Regions from separate parts of the Janthinobacterium algoris genome, predicted to be linked through region 1. Evidence: predicted binding sites of a transcription regulator. Region 1 holds the regulator's gene; the other holds the start of a gene.
What was found. Region 1 encodes HrcA, which represses chaperone genes, less so after heat shock. Its sites were predicted from a motif close to TTAGCACTCNNNNNNNNNGAGTGCTAA; they were not measured.
Positions count from the first base shown of each region.

Region 2: rpoH (RNA polymerase sigma factor RpoH) is a predicted target of HrcA. The motif match lies at 3,604-3,630, and genes of this name have one in related genera.

Region 1 is NZ_JBNYXZ010000017.1:40,147-45,985, reverse strand. Features, by position in the region: gene dapB (4-hydroxy-tetrahydrodipicolinate reductase) at 1-690, opposite strand, end outside; gene ACQ4W7_RS22385 (outer membrane protein assembly factor BamE) at 709-1,344, opposite strand; gene fur (ferric iron uptake transcriptional regulator) at 1,540-1,971, shown strand; gene hrcA (heat-inducible transcriptional repressor HrcA) at 2,021-3,037, opposite strand; gene ACQ4W7_RS22370 (HAD family hydrolase) at 3,155-3,874, opposite strand; gene ACQ4W7_RS22365 (hypothetical protein) at 4,118-4,717, shown strand; gene ACQ4W7_RS22360 (hypothetical protein) at 4,754-5,335, shown strand; partial or broken gene mmsB (3-hydroxyisobutyrate dehydrogenase) at 5,522-5,839, opposite strand, start outside.
Region 2 is NZ_JBNYXZ010000009.1:198,303-204,141, reverse strand. Features, by position in the region: gene ACQ4W7_RS15570 (MerR family transcriptional regulator) at 1-408, shown strand, start outside; gene ftsY (signal recognition particle-docking protein FtsY) at 574-1,641, shown strand; gene ACQ4W7_RS15560 (cell division ATP-binding protein FtsE) at 1,650-2,393, shown strand; gene ftsX (permease-like cell division protein FtsX) at 2,390-3,310, shown strand; gene rpoH (RNA polymerase sigma factor RpoH) at 3,816-4,709, shown strand; gene ACQ4W7_RS15545 (hypothetical protein) at 4,800-5,066, opposite strand; gene ACQ4W7_RS15540 (hypothetical protein) at 5,245-5,697, shown strand; gene ACQ4W7_RS15535 (antibiotic biosynthesis monooxygenase family protein) at 5,672-5,839, opposite strand, start outside.

The sequences.
Region 1 (5,839 bases):
GATCTCGATGCGCTCGCCGATGCCGGCAAACAGCACCGTATGGTCGCCCACGATATCGCCGCCGCGGATGGTGGCAAAGCCGATGGTTGACGGATCGCGTTCGCCCGTCACGCCTTCGCGGCCGTACACGGCGCATTCCTTCAAGTCGCGGCCCAGGGCCCCGGCCACCACTTCCCCCATCTGCAGGGCGGTGCCCGATGGCGCGTCGACCTTGTGGCGGTGATGCGCTTCGATAATTTCAATGTCGTAGCCTTCGGACAGACTTTTCGCGGCCAGTTCCAGCAACTTCATGGTGACATTCACGCCCACGCTCATGTTCGGTGCGAACATGATGGCCGTCTTTTCGGCAGCGGCGGCAATGGCGGCCTTGCCGGCATCATCGAAACCGGTGGTGCCGATGATCATCTTGATGCCGTGCTCGGCGCAATACGCCAGGTGCTGCAAAGTGCCTTCCGGACGCGTGAAGTCGATCAGGTAATCGGCGCCGGCCAAGCCGGTGGCTAGGTCGGATTCGATCAGCACGCCGGCAGGTTTACCAAGAAAGGCAGCGGCATCCTGGCCGACGGACGGCGAGCCAGCGCGATCGAGCGCGCCGGCCAGCACAGCGTCAGGGTCATTGCTGACCGCTTCGATCAGGATATGGCCCATGCGGCCACTGGCGCCAGCGATGGCGATTTTCAGTTCAGTCATTTTATTCTCTTACAGCACTTATTTGGTGGACTCGGCAGCGGGTGCAGGCTCGGCGGCAGGCGCCGTTGCAGGTGCCGGTGCAACGTCAGGCTTGCTCACAGGAATGGCGGGGGCGGCATCGGCGGGCACGGGCACGGCGCTCGGTGCCACGGGCGATGGAACGACAGCGGCAGGCACATCGGCCTTGGCGACCTTGGCAAACGGCGACGGACCGGCGATGCGGTCGATGTATTCTTTCTCCGTCGGCAGGTTGCCACCTTCGAAACGTTCAACTTTGCCATCCTTGCCGAAGTACACGACCACACGGCTGCTGGTGGTTTCGCCACTGCCCCGGGCCAGGCGGAATGGATAATCCCAGCGGTCGGCATGGAAAATGTCGGTCAGCAGGGAGGTGCCGAGGACGAAACGCACCTGGTCACGCGTCATGCCCACTTTCAACTGGGCCAGCATCTCTTCGGAGACAAAGTTGCCTTGTTGAATGTCAGGACGATACGGCGAGAAAAACCACATGAATTTTTGCAGCGGCGTAATGGTGTTCGTTTGTGCGCCCTGTTCGGGGACCACTTCCTTGCCTTCTTTTTGGCTGGCTGCCGGCTTTTCGCCAAGGATGCCGCGGCTGGCGCAGCCGGACATGGCGAGCGCGACACAGACCATGCCTGCCACGACTGGTGCTCGAAATGAAATACGGTGCCAGAGAGATGGCAATACAGCCGGTGTTACGCGCATAAATGACCTCAATTGGATGAACAAAACGCCAGGAGTGACCGGCCTGCCAAAAAATGCATATTTTGGCACTCCCCGACAAAACGCTATATGATAAAGCACCTGACCCACATACGAGCAACAAACATGAGTAACAATCCTAGTGATCTCAAGGCAAGCGGCCTGAAAGCGACCCTGCCACGCCTGAAGATACTCGATATCTTCCAGAGTAGCCCGGTACGCCACCTGACAGCAGAAGACGTCTATAAAATTCTGCTGGCCGACAATATGGATGTTGGCTTGGCAACTGTCTACCGTGTCCTGACGCAATTTGAACAGGCAGGTTTGCTCAACCGCAATCATTTTGAAACCGGCAAGGCGATTTTCGAGCTCAACGAAGGCTCCCACCACGATCACCTGGTATGCCTCGACTGTGGCCGGGTCGAAGAATTCTTCGACGAAGAAATCGAAATCCGCCAGCAAAAAGTGGCCGAAGAGCGCGGCTTCAAGATCGCCGAACACGCCTTGGCCATCTATGGCAACTGCATCAAGACGGCTTGCCCGCACAAAACCGCCTGATCCGTGCCGGCCGTTCTCACGGGAGCAGCCGGCGCGTCAGTCAGTGCGCTCAATGATGGCTAAGTGCGCTTGACAGCAACTTGGCCGTGATATCGACAATCGGGATGACGCGCTCATAAGCCATGCGCGTCGGTCCGATCACTCCCAATGTTCCCACAATCTTGCCGTTGACTTCATACGGCGCCGTCACCACACTCATTTCATCCATCGGCACCAGGTTCGATTCGCCGCCGATGAAGATCTGCACGCCCGTCGCCTTGCTCGACACGTCGAGCAGCTGCATCAAGCCCGTTTTTTGCTCGAACATGTCGAACATCTGGCGCAGCGAATGCATATTTGATGACAGATCGCTCACGCTGAGCAAGTTGCGCTCGCCGGAAATCACCATGTCATCGCTATGGTCGGCCATCGCTTCGCTGCCCGCTTCCACGGCCGCCTGCATCAGGCTGCCCATATCGTCGCGCAGCTGGCGCAATTCACCCTGCAAGCGAACGCGCACGGCATCGAAGGACAGGCCGCCATAATTCTGGTTGATGTAATTGGCCGATTGCACCAGTTGCGCCGGCGTATAGTCGGCCTCCGTCAGCAGCAGGCGGTTCTGCACGTCGCCGCCCGGGGCGACGATGACGAGCAAGATGCGCTTTTCGGACAGGCGCAAGAATTCAATTTGCTGGAACACGGATTCACGGCGCGGACTCAGCACGACGCCGGCAAACTGCGACAGCGACGACAGCATCTGCGCCGCGTTGGCGATGGTTTTTTGCGGCTGCGGCGTCTGCAGGCGCATGCGCGACTCCACCATGTGCTCATCCAGATGCCGGACGGTCAGCAAGGTGTCGACAAAGATGCGGTAGCCGCGCGGCGTGGGTATGCGACCGGCCGAGGTATGCGGACTGGACACATAGCCGAGCTCCTCCAGGTCGGCCATGATATTGCGGATCGTGGCCGGCGACAGATCCAGACCGGAAATTTTCGACAAGGCGCGCGAACCGACCGGCAGGCCGTCGGCGATATATCGCTCGACCAGGGCTTTCAGCAGTGTTTGGGCACGTGTATCGAGTTGCATGGTGTCTTAGGTAAGCAAATATTCTTTAAACAAGCATATTGTTAATCAAGCGGCAATGAAAGCGGCCGACCATGCATCAACAGCACCTATTATGCACGTTCGCCCGTCCGGCGGCGATCAATCTTGCTGCTGCAGCCACAACAGCAACTCGTCAAAGTTGGCGCAGATAGCGTCGGGCTGCACACCGGCGGCCAGGTGGGCGTCGCTGCCCTTGCGGTTCATCCAGACGGCACGCATGCCCGCTCCTTGCGCTCCCGTCACGTCGAAATGCAGGTCGTCCCCCACATACACGGCTTCATGCGGGGCCACCTCCAGCGCGGCGCAAGCGGCCAGGAAGATGCTGGCATCGGGCTTGGCCACGCCAAAATCACTGGCAGCAATCGATACCTTGAAATGCTGCGCCAGGCCGATAATGTCAAGGTCCGCATTGCCATTCGAGATCGAGCCGACCAACATGCGCTGCCCCATCCAGGCCAGGCCAGGCAAGACGTCGTCATACGGCTGGACGCGGTTGCGCGCGGCCAGGAAGTGCAGGATGGCCCCATCGACCAGGGCGGCATCCTCGCCGGCGGCCTCGAAGGCGGCCAGCAGACCGGCGCGGCGCAACTCGATCAGGTTGCCATGGAAATGCGGTTGTTCCTTGAGCATGGCCAGACGGTGCTGGCGCAGCACCTCGATGGAAAACTGCTGCGCCACCTTGGGCGCATGCGTGGCCAGCCAATCGTGCAGCAGGGTTTCGGCGGCGGCAATCACGGGCGCGATGGGCCACAAGGTATCGTCGAGATCGAACAGGATGGCCTTGGGCGGTACGGCAGCTTTTACAGGAGCAAGAGACATGGGATTCACAGTAGATGCCGCGCCACGGTGCGCAGCCTGCGTCTATTGTCGCACTGATCGCCGCCGCCGGCATGGCTGTGCCCCGTGAAATGGGGCCGGGCCAGCGCTTCCCGGCGAAAAATTGTTACAGGGTGATACAAGGCAAGATCATTCAGCTTGCCAGATAGACTAAAATAGGCGCCATTCCAATGCGGCGCCAGCGTCCGCGTTGCGCTACCCAACCTAATTCGTTTTGGAGAATGTATGAAAAATTTGTACCTGCGCTCGATGCTGGCGGCGGCTTGCGCCGTCACACTGGCAGGCTGCGGCGGCAGCGGCGGCAACCTGTATCTGCAAGTCAACGTCGGCGGCCTGGCCAAGGATGGCCTGATTCTCTTGAATGACGGGGAACGCTTGCCGGTTACTGCGGGCCAGGGCACCGTTGTTTTCACCAAGCTGGTCAAGACAGATGACCGCTACGATATCACCATTGCGCAACAGCCAAAGGGCGCCGTTTGCAGCATTACCAATGGCAGCGGCAAGGCAACAAGCTATTCCGTGAGCACGGCCCAGGTGATCTGCACAACCAACAGCTACCCGCTGAGCGGCACGATCACGGGCCTGACCGCTGGTGGCTTGCGCCTCGTGATGGGCCCCAACGGCACCAGCCCACTGGCTGGCACCACCTCCTACGAATTCAAAAGCGTTGCTGACGGCGCCGCATACGGCATTTCCATACTGACTCAGCCAACGGGCCTGGCATGCCGCTTCCAGGGTTCAAAGAGTGCCGACGCCAGCGATACGGTTGGCACGATGGGCTCTGCCGCTACGACCGCGGCCACACTTGACTGCACGCCGCAGTAATCCTTGCGATCCGTCACCTATTTTTTGGAGAAATACATGAAGTTATCCTGCTTGCGCCCACTCGCCGCGCTGCTGCTGACCCTGGGACTGGCCGCTTGCGGCGGCAAGGCATCGTATGATGTCAGTGGCACCATCAGCAACTTGAACACCGACGGCCTGGTCCTGGCCAACGGCGGCGACACCCTCCCGGTTCCATCCGGAAAGACCGCGTTTACATTTATCAAACGCATCGACTATGGCACCGACTACAACATCACCGTACAAACCCAGCCTGCCCACATGACTTGCGGCATCAGTGGTGGCTCCGGTTCGGCAGGTCATTACATCAACATCAGCGCCGCCGTTACTTGCTCGCAAAACAGATATACCGTCGGCGGCACGGTTTCCGGCCTGACGGTGGACGGCCTGGTGCTGATTAACGGTAGTGCAATAACAACGGTGGCCAAGGACGCCACAACCTTTACCATGGCCGGCTCTGTCGACTATGGCAGCACCTATGCCATCAGCGTCTCCGTTCAGCCGAAGGGTCTGCAGTGCGACCTGGCGACAGGTACCGAAAAAGGCACCATGGGCGAAGGGAATGTGACGACGGTAAAGATCGCCTGTAAACCGGTCTGAGTTGCGGGAACGGTAGCCGCTGCGCGGCTACCGGGAAGAGATATCACAAATATCTATAGTTGATATTCAAAAGATAAATTGGAGTTATATGTGGCGACGCAGCATAATGCATCTGTCTCCTCCAACTCTTCCAAGAATTGGATTTAGCCCGCTTTTACCAGCGGGCTTTTTTTTGCCCAAAATTCCTCAGGCCGCAGGCATTTGCAAGCCCGGCTGCAACATGTGCACGATGCTGGAGAAATCCTGCTGCGCATAACCGGCTTGCGCATGCATCTGGTACAGCTGGCGCACCAGGCCGCCCAGTGGCGTGGGCGCGTTTGCCGACAAGGCCGACTGCTGCGCCAGGCCCAGGTCTTTCAGCATCAGCGCCGTGCCGAAGCCGCCAGTGTAGTTGCGTGACGCGGGCGTGCCCTCCATGACGCCGGGCCACGGGTTGTACACTTCCAGGGTCCAGTTGCGGCCCGAACTCTTGGCCATGATGTCGGACAACACTTTCGGGTCCAG
Region 2 (5,839 bases), on a different contig from region 1:
AGCCCGTCCACGCGCTCGCCGCGCATCGTCCTGAGTACCTTGCCGCAGGAGCGCCATGGCCTGGGCCTGCTGATGGCCGAGGCGCTGTGCGCGGCGGCCGGCGCCCATTGCATATCGCTGGGAATAGAAACGCCGCTGACCGACATTGTCGCTGCCGCCCGCGCGCAGCGGGCCGATATCGTGGCGCTGTCGTTTTCCAGCGCCAGCAAGCAACGGCAGACGCGCGACAGCCTGCAGCAGTTGCACGCGAGCTTGCCGCCAGACATGGAATTGTGGGCTGGCGGACGCAGTCCCGTCCTGTACAAGCACCCGCCGCCCTTCCTGCTGGTGCTGGACTTGCGGCAAGTCGAGGAAAGCATCGCCGACTGGCGCCGCCGCCATCAGGCGCTCGCCCTGCAAACCCACTGAACCGGCTGGAAAGCCGGACAACTGCGGTGATCTCCGTGGATAGCCGCGCAATGTTGCCAATCGAACAGTAAAGCATGAAGGGCCGGGCCCGCTCTGGTAGAATAGCCCGTAACAACAGTGTCCGGCGCCGCCGGGCCTTAGGTCAGCACCCGCCACCACACATCCATGTTTAGTTTCTTCAAGAAAAAACCCATTGCTCCCGAGGCTGCGCCAGCCGAGCCCCTCGTCCTTCCCGCCGCCACGCGGCCAGCCCCGCCAGCAGTTGCTCCCTCCGCTGCGCCCCTGAGCGGCGCGCCGGCCGAGCTCGTGCCTGTGATCGTGGCCGCCGAACCCGAGAAAAAATCGTGGATGACGCGCCTCAAGGCTGGCCTGTCGAAAACCTCGAATACCTTATCCGTGCTGTTCGTCGGCGCGAAGATCGACGACGCCCTGTACGAAGAGCTGGAAGCGGCCTTGCTGATGTCCGACGCCGGCATCGACGCCACGGAATTCCTGCTCACGGAATTGAAGAAAAAGGTCAAGGAAGACAAGTTGCTCGACGCCGCCGCCGTCAAGGCCGCGCTGAAAGTGCTGCTGATCGACCTGCTCTCGCCACTGGAAAAGCGTTTCGAGCTGGGCCGCCACAAGCCGCTGGTGATGATGATTTCCGGCGTGAATGGCGCCGGCAAGACCACCACCATCGGCAAGCTGGCCAAGCACATGCAGTCGAACAATCAATCGGTGCTGCTGGCTGCGGGCGACACCTTCCGCGCCGCCGCGCGCGAGCAGCTGATGGTCTGGGGCGAACGCAACAACGTCACCGTCATCTCGCAGGAATCGGGCGACCCGGCTGCCGTGGCCTATGACTCGGTGCAATCGGCGAAAGCGCGCGGCATCGACGTGGTCATGGTCGACACGGCAGGCCGCTTGCCGACGCAATTGCACCTGATGGAAGAATTGAAGAAAATCAAGCGCGTAATCGGCAAAGGCATGGAGGGCGCGCCGCATGAAACCCTGCTCGTCATCGACGGCAACACGGGCCAGAATGCCCTCACGCAAGTCAAGGCGTTTGACGATGCCCTGCAGTTGAGCGGCCTGGTAATCACCAAGCTGGACGGTACCGCCAAGGGCGGCGTGCTGGCGGCGATTGCCCGCGTGCGCCCCGTGCCCGTGTATTTCATCGGCATCGGTGAGAAAATTGAAGACTTGCAGCCTTTCGTGGCTGCCGAATTTGTCGAAGCGCTGCTCGGATAAGCCTATACATGATTGAATTTCAACACGTCTCCAAGCAATACTCCGCCGACGCCGTGGCGCTCAGCGACATTTCGCTGAGCATTGCCAAAGGCGAGCTGGTCTTTCTGGCCGGCCCCTCCGGCGCCGGCAAGTCCACCCTGCTGAAAATGATCGCCGCCATGGAGCGCCCCAGCTCGGGCAAGCTGATCGTCAATGGCCAGGACATGGCGAAGATCAAGCCGGCCGGCGTGCCGTTTTTGCGCCGTAACATGGGCCTGATCTTCCAGCAGCAAAAATTATTGAACGACCGCTCCATCCTGGCCAACGTCATGCTGCCGCTGCTCGTCGTCGGCGCTCACAAGGCGGCCGCCGAACAGCGCGCGCGCGCCGCCCTCGACAAGGTGGGGCTGCTGGACCGCGCCATGGCGCGTCCCCTGTCGCTGTCGGGCGGGGAACAGCAGCGCGTGTCGATTGCGCGCGCCATCGTCAACCGGCCGCAGATCATCCTGGCCGACGAACCAACGGCCAACCTGGACCGCGCCAGCGCTAACAAGGTGCTCGACGCCCTGAAAGCGTTTCATTCGGTGGGCGTGACTTGCCTCATTTCCAGCCATGACGAACAGATGCTCGACGCCGCCGCCCGCGTGATCCACTTGAAAAACGGCCAGCTGGTGGCCATCGACAAGGCCACGCAGGCACCCGTCTTCGCGCCACCCGATCCCGATTTTGCGCCATCCCCCGACCCGGACGACGCGCAGGGAGAACAGGCATGAGAGGCTGGTTCCGTCAACACCGCTTCGCGCTGGGCTCGGCGCTGATTCATTTGCGCAAGTCGCCGGGCGGCTTTTTATTGAACGTGCTCGTCGTCGCCATCGCCCTGTCGCTGCCGTTCGCCGGCTTGACCATGCTCGACAATGTGCGCCCCATGTCGGAACAGATGTCGGTCGACCCGGAAATCAGCGTTTTCCTGACGATCGACACGCCGCGCGAGCAAGCCGTGGCCCTGGCCAGCGCCATGCGCAAGATTGTGGGCGCGCAAAACGCGAAGATCGTCTTCATCCCGCGCGAACAGGCGCTCGACACCCTGAAAAACAAGAACGGCCTGGCCGACGTGCTCAGCACCCTGGGCGACAATCCCCTACCCGACAGCTACGTGCTGAAGCTCGATGCGTTCAGCAGCGCCAGCGAAGCGCAGGACGTCGATGCCGTGGCGGAACAGTTGCGCCACCTGCCAGGCGTGGAATCGGCGCAAGTCGATTCGGCCTGGGTCAAGCGCCTGGCGGCCCTGCTGGGCGTGCTGCGCCTGGTGCTGTTGCTGCTGGCCATGACCCTGGGGGTGGCCGTAATCGCCGTGGTCTTCAACACCATCCGCTTGCAAGTGATGCAGCAGCGCGATGAAATCAGCATTTCGAAATTGATCGGCGCCACCGACACCTTCATCCACCGCCCCTTCTATTACACGGGCGCCCTGCTGGGCCTGTGCGCCGGTGCGCTGGCGCTGGGCGCCGTGGCGCTGGCCTTGCAGCCACTCAATACCGCGATTGCCGAGTTTGCACGCCTGTATGCGTCCGAATTCCAGCTGGTGCCGCTGGCACCGCTGCCGATGGCCGGTTTGCTGGCCGTCAGCGCCGGCCTGGGCTTGATCGGCGCCTTCCTCTGCGTACAGCGCCACCTGGCGCGCCTGAACTGACCATCGTTTCCATGGCGGCGCCCCTGGCGCCGCCATGCGCCGCACCTCCTCCTTGCTTTTTTAATATCCACCACATGCTGTGGTTATCTTGATATCTAGCAAGTATTCTTAAGGTTCGCTTCAGCTTGCGGCCGTAGACTATGTCCGTTCGTCAAGAGGCGTGCGGCCCTTTCCGGCGCGAGCAAACAGGTGCACACTGCAGTCACCATGCGCCTTGGCGGCGCGTTTTAGATAAATTATCAACTACTAAATCGCCATAGTATTTAGGCTATCAGGACGATTAAATGTGCTGATTGGCACTCTCGGGCAGAGAGTGCTAATATAGGCACATACCAACAGCAGAACCGCCATGAGCGCCGCCATGAGTGCCATGAGTGCCAGATATAGATGGCGCCGCGATCTGCAAGTGCAAGACCGAATACGCAAAACCGAACAGACAATCAGGCCACGTCGCGTGACATGGCTATCTGGAACAAAGCAAGACTACGAGGGAGAAAACATGACTATGATGTCCGCAACGTCCGCATTGGTTCCGACCAAAAATAATGCGCTGGGCCTCGGGTTCACTGGCAATCTGGGCAATATCGACGCCTACATCTCGGCCGTGAACCGCCTGCCCATGTTGACCCACGACGAAGAAATTTCGCTGGCGACACGCCTGCGTGAAAAAAATGACCTGGCCGCCGCGCAAGAATTGGTGCTGTCGCACCTACGCCTGGTGGTCTCGATTGCCCGTGGCTACCTGGGCTATGGCTTGCCGCATGCCGACCTGATTCAGGAAGGCAATATTGGCTTGATGAAAGCCGTAAAACGTTTCGATCCGGACCAGGGCGTGCGCCTGGTGTCGTACGCCATGCACTGGGTGAAAGCCGAGATGCATGAGTACATCCTGAAAAACTGGCGCCTGGTCAAGGTCGCGACGACGAAGGCACAGCGCAAGCTGTTCTTCAACCTGCGCAGCCACAAGACGGGCCTGGACGCGATGACGCCCAAGCAGATCGATGCGCTGGCCAAGCTCCTCGACGTGAAGCGCGAAGAAGTGATCGAGATGGAAACGCGTTTGAGCGGCCGCGACATCGCGCTGGAGTCGCCAACCGACGATGAAGACGACAAGTTTTCGCCGATCGCTTATCTGTCGTCGGAGCAAAGCGAGCCGACCAAGGTGCTGGAAGCGGAACAGGTCACGCGTCTGCAATCGGAAGGCCTGGAAACGGCCCTGGGCAAGCTCGACGCCCGTTCGCGCCGCATCATCGAAGCACGCTGGCTGGCCAACGACGACGGTTCCGGCGCCACCCTGCACGCTTTGGCAGAAGAGTTCGGCGTATCGGCCGAGCGCATCCGCCAGATCGAAGTAGCGGCGCTGAAAAAAATGAAGGGTGCCCTGGCCGCTTACGTGTAAGCACAAGCAAGGCCGCAATGCAAAAGGCGCCGCAAGGCGCCTTTTAGTTTTACTACTTAATGTTTATCAACAGATAAACATGGCAGCCCGTTAAGCTGCAGCCAAACCCTTGACCAGGATTTCGGCGACCAATTCATTCAGATCCGCGTCGCGCTCCTTGGCGAGGGTCTGCAATTGCAAGACCAGATCGCTGTTCAGCTTGACGGCGAAGGGCACCAGGCCCAGGGCCTGATCGCGCTTGCGCTGCTCGCGGCGGTCGACGACCACCGCTTCCTTACCGAATGCGCCGGCGCCGGGAACATTCATCTTTCCCATCAGTTTCTTGGCATCGCTTTTCGCCAGGGCAGTTTTTTTCATGGTTGTTTCCTGATTTTCAAAACAGCCATTTTACGCAGTAATCGGCGCGCCGCGTGGCCGGCGCATCAATTCATCCGCAGCGTGCCAATAGTGCGCCGGGAAAATATCATTTTGTTATTATCATTTTCATCTCTTGCGCGCACGCCGCGTCGGGAACGCTCCACTTGAAAGGAAAAATATGCATTACCTCCATGACTCTTATCGTCGCTGGCTATTACCCATATTCATCACCTGCCTGGCCGTGCTGGCTGGCTGCGGCGCGGCCGGCAGCGCCGGCGACGCGGAAAACACGCCGCGCAACGTCACCCACGTGCTCTCGCCGGGCGAACAGGTCGCCATCACGGCTACCGATACCCTGAAACTGGAACGTGTCAACGACAGCCGCTGCCGCAAGGGCGCCGTGTGCGTGTGGAAAGGCTACGTCAGCTACAGTTTCAGTTTGCGCAACAGCGCGGGCGCCACGGATATCGTGCTGTCCGATTCCATGCCAGGTGCCGCCAGTTCCGTCACTGTCAACCACCTGACGTTCACCCTGCTCGACGTCGACCCGGCCACGCCGCCCGCCCTCAATGCAGCAGAGCCCACCTACCGGGTCAAGGTGAAAATCACGCAGGGCGCACTACCCCGCTAACATGGTGGCGCCGCTGGCTGTGGGCCGGCGCCTGTTGCCGGTCAAGCATGCCGTAATCGCGCACCACGCCGGCGATGCGCAGCCGGTAGTCGTCAAACACGCCGTGCCGGCCGGCCGATTGCGCCGCGCGGTGCACTTCCAG